Regions from separate parts of the Nonomuraea sp. NPDC047897 genome, predicted to be linked through region 1. Evidence: riboswitches for the same ligand, from Rfam matches in the RefSeq annotation. Region 1 holds a riboswitch; each other region holds the start of a gene.
The links. Region 1 has a riboswitch for thiamine pyrophosphate ahead of thiC (phosphomethylpyrimidine synthase ThiC). Riboswitches for the same ligand answer to the same signal wherever they lie in the genome.
Positions count from the first base shown of each region.

Region 2: linked by a shared signal. The riboswitch ahead of thiO (glycine oxidase ThiO) and the one ahead of thiC (phosphomethylpyrimidine synthase ThiC) in region 1 are both predicted to bind thiamine pyrophosphate.
Region 3: linked by a shared signal. The riboswitch ahead of ACGF0J_RS10675 (purine-cytosine permease family protein) and the one ahead of thiC (phosphomethylpyrimidine synthase ThiC) in region 1 are both predicted to bind thiamine pyrophosphate.

Region 1 is NZ_JBIDCC010000004.1:321,323-323,579, forward strand. It holds gene thiC (phosphomethylpyrimidine synthase ThiC) at 1-1,007, opposite strand, end outside; TPP riboswitch at 999-1,114, opposite strand; gene ACGF0J_RS11510 (response regulator) at 1,189-1,824, opposite strand; gene ACGF0J_RS11515 (sensor histidine kinase) at 1,817-2,257, opposite strand, start outside.
Region 2 is NZ_JBIDCC010000011.1:177,175-179,431, reverse strand. It holds gene thiO (glycine oxidase ThiO) at 1-1,141, opposite strand, end outside; TPP riboswitch at 1,131-1,245, opposite strand; gene ACGF0J_RS24985 (NAD(P)/FAD-dependent oxidoreductase) at 1,304-2,257, shown strand, end outside.
Region 3 is NZ_JBIDCC010000004.1:157,370-159,626, forward strand. It holds gene ACGF0J_RS10665 (DUF6247 family protein) at 54-395, shown strand; gene ACGF0J_RS10670 (hypothetical protein) at 480-644, shown strand; TPP riboswitch at 889-1,001, shown strand; gene ACGF0J_RS10675 (purine-cytosine permease family protein) at 992-2,257, shown strand, end outside.

The sequences.
Region 1 (2,257 bases):
GCGTCGGCGATGGAGCCGGGCCGCAGGCCGTCGCCCAGTGAGAACGCCACGTCGTACGCGGCGAAGATCTCGCACATGTCGGCGAAGTGCTCGTACAGGAAGCTCTCGCGGTGGTGCGCCAGGCACCAGGCGGCCATGATCGAGCCGCCCCGGGACACGATGCCCGTCTTGCGGCGGGCGGTCAGCGGCACGTACGCCAGCCGCACCCCGGCGTGCACGGTCATGTAGTCGACGCCCTGCTCGCACTGCTCGATCAGCGTGTCGCGGTAGACCTCCCACGACAGGTCGGCGGCCACCCCGCCGACCTTCTCCAGCGCCTGGTAGAGCGGCACGGTGCCGACGGGCACGGGCGAGTTGCGGATGATCCATTCGCGGGTGGTGTGGATGTCGCGACCGGTGGACAGGTCCATGATCGTGTCGGCGCCCCACCGGGTGGCCCAGGTCATCTTCTCGACCTCCTCCTCGATCGAGGAGGTGACGGCCGAGTTGCCGATGTTGGCGTTGATCTTCACGAGGAAGTCGCGACCGATGATCATCGGCTCGCTCTCCGGGTGGTTGACGTTCGCGGGGATGATCGCCCGGCCGGCGGCCACCGCGTCCCGGACGAACTCCGGTGTCACGCCCTCCCGGATCGCGACGAACTCCATCTCGCGGGTGATCTCCCCCCGCCGGGCGTAGGCGAGCTGCGTCACGGGCGCCCCCGTGGCCCGCAACGGCCGCCGCGCCGCGCCGCGCCAGGCGTGTCCGGCCCGGCCGGCCCCGCTCGGGCGGCCGTCGTCGATCGGCCGCACCGGCCGGCCCGCGTAGTCGGCCACGTCCCCCCGGGCGAGGATCCACTCCTCGCGCCGGGCCGGCAGCCCCTCGGTCACGTCGGTGGCGGCCGCCGGGTCGGTGTACGGCCCGGACGTGTCGTACAAGCTGATCCGCTCCCCGTTGGACAGCAGCACCTCCCGCACGGGCACCCGCAGCTCGCCGAGGTGGACCTTGGAAAAACGCGCGCCACTCACGCGGCAACTCCCTTCGCCGGCATTACCCGGAGCAGGTTCTGGCGGTCGGCGGCTGATGGGTAGCCGTCCTCTCAGCCCGGTCACACCGGGCTCCCGCGTTGGACCGGATCAACGTAACCCGGCGCCCGCAGGGGCGCAAGGCGGAGCCGCCGACGTGCCCGGGCCCGTCCTCGACGGGCGGTCACCCCCCGGTGAGCAGGCCGCGCTGGTAGGCCACGGCGACCGCGGCGGCCCGGTCGTTGACGCCGAGCTTGGCGTAGACGTGCAGCAGGTGCGTCTTGACCGTCGCCTCGCTGATGAACAGCCGGGCCGCGGCCTCGCGGTTGGTGGTGCCCTGGGCCACCAGGCGCAGGATCTCCAGCTCCCGGCCGCTCAGCGGGTCGGCGGGTGCGCGCACCTGACCCATGAGGCGGGTGGCGACGGACGGGGACAGGACGGCCTCGCCGCGCGCCGCCGCCTCGACGCCGCGCGTGAGGTCCTCGCGTGCGGCGTCCTTCAGCAGGTAGCCGGTGGCTCCGGCCTCGATCGCGGGCAGCACGTCGCTGTCGGTGTCGTACGTGGTGAGGACCAGCACCCGGGCCCGGACACCGAGCCGCGCCAGCTCCCTGATGGCTGTCACTCCGTCCATGCGGGGCATCCGCAGGTCCATGAGCACGACGTCGGGGTCGAGGGCGCGGGCGAGGTCGACGGCCTGCGCGCCGTCGCCCGCCTCTCCGGCCACCTCGAAGCGCGGGTCGCCGGTGAACATGCCGCGGATGCCGTCGCGGACGATGGGATGGTCGTCGGCGATCAGCAGCCGGATGGGGGTGTCAGGCAAGGAAGCTCTCCTCCGCGTGTTCCCTGGGCACCGCGGGGACGGCCGCGGAGATCGCGGTGCCGGAGCCGGGCTCGCTCTCGATCTCCAGGGTGCCCGCCAGGCGGCTGACCCGCTGGCGCATCGAGGTCAGACCGTACCCGCCGCCGTCGCGGACCCGCTCCGCGTCGAACCCGGCGCCGTCGTCGCGCACGTCCAGACTGACGAGGTCCTCCATGTACGACAGGGTGACGGCGACCCGGCCGGCCCGGGCGTGCTTGGCCACGTTGGCCAGCGCCTCCTGAGCGGTGCGCAGCAGCGTCCCCTCCACCTCCGGGTGCAGCGGACGGACCGGGCCCGTCGCGGTGACGTCGGCGCGTACGCCGTGCAGCTCCGACCACTCGGCGGCGACCCGCGCCAGCGCGTCCGGCAGGGGGGCGGACTGCAGCGGCCCCGG
Region 2 (2,257 bases), on a different contig from region 1:
ATGTCGTGCCGGTTGTCGCGCCGGGTCCGGTGCCGGGTCCGGTACGCGGGCGGGACGGGGAGCACAGGGCGGCCAGCTCGGGCTCCTCGCCCAGCAGGACGGCCGCCGTGAGCGGGGCCAGCAGCACGCCGCCCCGGTGGTGCCCGGTGGCGAGCGTCAGCCCGGGGGTGCCGCTCGGGCCGATGTAGGGCACGTTGTCCGGCGTGCCTGGGCGCAGCCCGGCCACCACGTCGGCGACCTCCAGCTCGGTCACCCCGGGCACCAGCTCGCGGGCGTCGCGCAGCAGCTCGTACAGGCCGCCGGCCGTCACTCGCGTGTCGAACCCGAGCTCCTCCTGCGTGGCCCCCACCACCAGCTCGCCGTCGCCGCGGGGCACCAGGTAGACGTGCGCGCCGTGCACCGTGCCGCGCACGCACCGGCGCAGCAGCGGCTCGGGGGAGCGCAGCCGCATGATCTGCCCCTTGACCGGCCGGACCTCGACGTCGGCCAGCTCGGCGCTCCACGCCCCGGCCGCCAGCACGACGCCGTCGCCCCGCAGCTCGCCGGGCGCCCGGTCCAGCGACACCCCGCGGACCGCGCCGCCCTCGCGCAGCAGCCCGCTCACCCGGGCGCGCACCAGCGGGACGCCGCGCCGGTCCAGGGCGGCGAGCAGCGCCGCCGTGACCCGGCGCGGATCCACCCACGCGTCACCGGGGGCGAGCAGCCCGCCCCGCACGGACGGCGCGAGCATCGGCTCCAGCCGCCGGCACTCGCGGCCCGTCAGCCGCTCGACCGGGAGCCCCAGTTTCTCCATGAAGTCGGCCAGCTCGCCCAGCGCCGCCAGGTCGTCGGCCCCGAAGGCCACGTCGAGGGTGCCGTCGGCCCGCAGGTCCACACCGCCTCGGGCGGTGGAGGCGTCGAGTCCGGCGTCGGCGGCCAGCTCGGCGGCGAACGACGGCCACCTGCGCAGCGAGGCGACGCCCAGCCGCAGCAGCGGCTCCTCGGTGTAGGTGACCTCGCTGACCGGCGCCAGCATGCCCGCCGCCGCGTGCGACGCGCCCGTGCCGGGCGCCGGATCCACCACGGTCACCGCGCGTCCCGCCCGGGACAGCCGCCAGGCGATCGTCAGCCCGACGATCCCGCCGCCCACGACCAGGTCCATGCGCGCTCCCTTCGCCGGCATGATCCGGATCAGGTGGTTTGCGGTCGAAGGCCCGCGCAGCCTTCCTCTCAGCCCGGTGCGGCCGGACTCCCGCGCGTCGTACGGCTCCAGCCTATGCCCTCGCCATGACGTGCCCGGCACCGGCCCGTTATGGTCATGTCCGTGAACCATGTCGTGGTGGTCGGAGCGGGCCTGGCGGGCGTGCGGAGCATCGAGGCGTTGCGGGCGAGGGGGTTCGACGGCGCGATCACGCTCGTGGGGGCCGAACGCCACCGCCCCTACGACCGCCCGCCGCTGTCCAAGGCGGTCCTGCTGGGCGCCAGTGACTCCAGCTACGTCGACTTCGACCCGGTCGCGCTGCGGGTGGACTTCCGGCCGGGCGTCGGCGCCACGTCGCTGCGGGCCGGCGTCGTGGAGACCACCGAAGGCGAGCTGGCCTACGACGGTCTCGTCATCGCCACCGGGGCCGAGCCCGTCACGGTGCCCGGCGACGGGCCGCAGCACGTGCTGCGCACCCTCGACGACGCGCTGGAGCTGCGCGCCAGGCTCGTCCCCGGCGCCCGGGTGGTCGTCGTCGGGGCCGGCTGGATCGGCGCCGAGGTGGCCACCGCGGCCCGCCGGTCCGGCTGCGAGGTGACCGTGGTGGAGGTCGGGCCCGCGCCGCTCGCGCACGCCGTCGGCGCCGAGCTCGGCGCCCGCACCCTGAGCTGGTACGACGGCGTCGACCTGCGGCTGGAGACGATGGTGGGGTCCGTCGAGGAGGGCGGCGTCGAGCTGGTCGGCGGGGAGTTCGTGCCGGCGCACGTGGTGGTCACCGGCATCGGCGTCCGCCCGGCCGTCGAGTGGCTGGCCGGCGCCGACATCGACCTGCACAACGGCGTCGTCACCGACGAGCACCTGCGCACCTCCCTGCCGGGCGTGGTGGCGGTCGGCGACTGCGCCGCCTGGTGGTCGCGCCGCTACGGGACGCGGCTGCGGGTCGAGCACTGGGACACCGCCCTGGGCGCCCCGGAGGTGGCCGCCGCCTCCCTGCTCGGCGAGGACGCCGTCTACGACCCGGTGCCGTACTTCTGGTCCGAGCAGTTCGGCCACATGCTCCAGTACGCCGGCCACCGC
Region 3 (2,257 bases), 160 kb from region 1:
TACAGCAGTCGCCTGTACGCTGAGCTGGCAGGTCGGACGGAGGGGGAGCCCCGATGACGGCACAACCACAAGAGCTAACGCCGCAGGCAGCGCCGGACAAGAACCTGCGGGCCATTCGTGGCGCGCTGGTCACGCCACAGGATCGCGAAGGGTTTGACGAAGGGCTGCGGCTCGCGCTCGCGGAGGTTCGTGCCAGCCTCGACCTGACGAAGCTCAACGATTTCGTACACACGTGGTGGCTCATCGCGTGCGACTCGGCGAAAGACCCGGCAGGCCGCCGGCAGATGCATGAGCGCGTGGCCGATGCCCAAGCTCTTGCCACTCGTGGCGAGGCTCTGCCACGCGGCGACAAGAGCTGGCGTGAGCTGCTGTCCGAACGCGGAGTCGCGCTGTAGGCGTACACCCTCCTTCCTCCTGACCCCGTCGCCCAAGACCAGATCGACGCGCTACCGGATGAAGCGCTCGGCTACCTTGCCGAGTTGTTCACCCTTCTGGAGACGGCGCCGTGGACGGGGCGCTCATCGAACCCAAGCAATCCCGATGCCAACATGCTGACCATGCCGTTCGGTGAGCGCGGCCTCATCACGTACCTCGTCCTGGAAAGGACACGAGAGGTGTACGTCGTGCGCGTTCAGTGGCTCTGACGGAGTGCTTGGCCCAGCTTGCGCAGGGCCTCGCAGGTCGCCTCGTCGGTGGCGTCGGCACGTCCGCTCGCGTTCGCCTGCGACGACTGGTGCTGTCCTTGCGGGCGGCGGCGCCCCCGGCATCGGGCATCAACGGTCACCTTCCTGCTGACCCACGAGGCGGTGCCCCCGGGTTGGCGGTAGCCACGCAGCGGACAATTAGTGCATCATTAGGCGCGAGCTGGGGCGATCCCAGCTCGTCCCCATGAACCCCCGCGGGAGCTTGGAGCAACCAGGCTGAGAGGGCAGCTATCGCTGCTGCCGACCGCATGAACCTGTCCGGGTAATGCCGGCGTAGGGAGAGTGCGATGGCGCACGTCGCCGACGAAGTTCCGCTGACTCTCGACGGAGAACCCCCCAAGACTCTCGGGGTGCTCGACCAGGGCGCCCTGTGGGCCAACCTCGGCGTCAGCCTCCTCGGCTTCTCCGGGGCGCTGTTCCTGATCAGCCCGCTCCGCGACGCCCCGCCGCTGAGCCTGGTGGCCGCGCTGACGGCCACGCTCGTCGGCAGCCTGATCGGCACGGCCATGGTGGGCCTGGCGGCCGTGCCCGGCACGCGGACCGGGCAGCCGGCGATGGTCCTGCTGCGCGGCCTGTTCGGGGCGAAGTTGTCGTACATCCCGACCGTGCTCAACATCGTCCAGATGGTCGGCTGGGGCGCCTTCGAGCTCTGGGTGATCGCCATGGGGGCGAGCGCCATCTTCGGCTCCGCTGTGCCGTACGCGGTGTGGGTGATCGTCGCGGGAGTGATCACCACCGCGCTGAGCATCTGGCCGCTCGGCGCCGTACGGGTGCTGCGCCGCTACGTGACGATCGCCGTGGTCATCGCGATGGTCTGGTTCTCCGTGGACTTCCTGGGCACGGCCCAGCCGCAGACCGGCGGCTCGTGGGCGGCCTTCGCGCCGGCCGTCGACTACGTGATCGCGCTGTCGGTCTCCTGGGTGCCGCTCGCCGCCGACTTCGCCCGGCACTCCAGGTCGAGCGCGGCCGCCTTCACGGGTGTGGTCGGCGGCTACACGCTGGCGCAGGTCGCCTGCCTCGGCCTCGGCGTCTACGCGGTGGCCATGGCCGGGGCGGCCGCGGTGAACGCCGACTCCACGGCGGTGTTCGGCCCGTTCGTGGCGGCGCCGCTCGGGGCGCTGTTCTTCGCCGTGCTCGTGCTGCGGGAGACCGACCAGTCGTTCGCGAACGTCTACTCCACCACCGTGTCGCTGCAGAACCTCATGCCGAGGGTGGACCGCAGGGTGTTCTCCACCGCGGTGGGCCTGCTGACCATCGCCATCGCGCTGGTCGTGGACGTGACCTCCTACGGGGCCTTCCTCGGCGTCATCGGGGCGGTGTTCGTGCCGATGTTCGCGGTGCTGGCGGTCGACTACTTCGTGCTCGGCGGCGCGCTGAGGTGGAACACCGAGGAGGACGCCCCCGCCCGCTGGTCCATGCTGGCGCCCTGGGCCCTGGGCTTCGCCGCGTACTGGCTGACCACCTCGACGCCCACCGTCGAGCAGTGGGACGCCCTGTGGGCCGCGGCGCGCGACGCGATCGGTTTCACCCGGCAGCCGTGGATGAACGGCGCG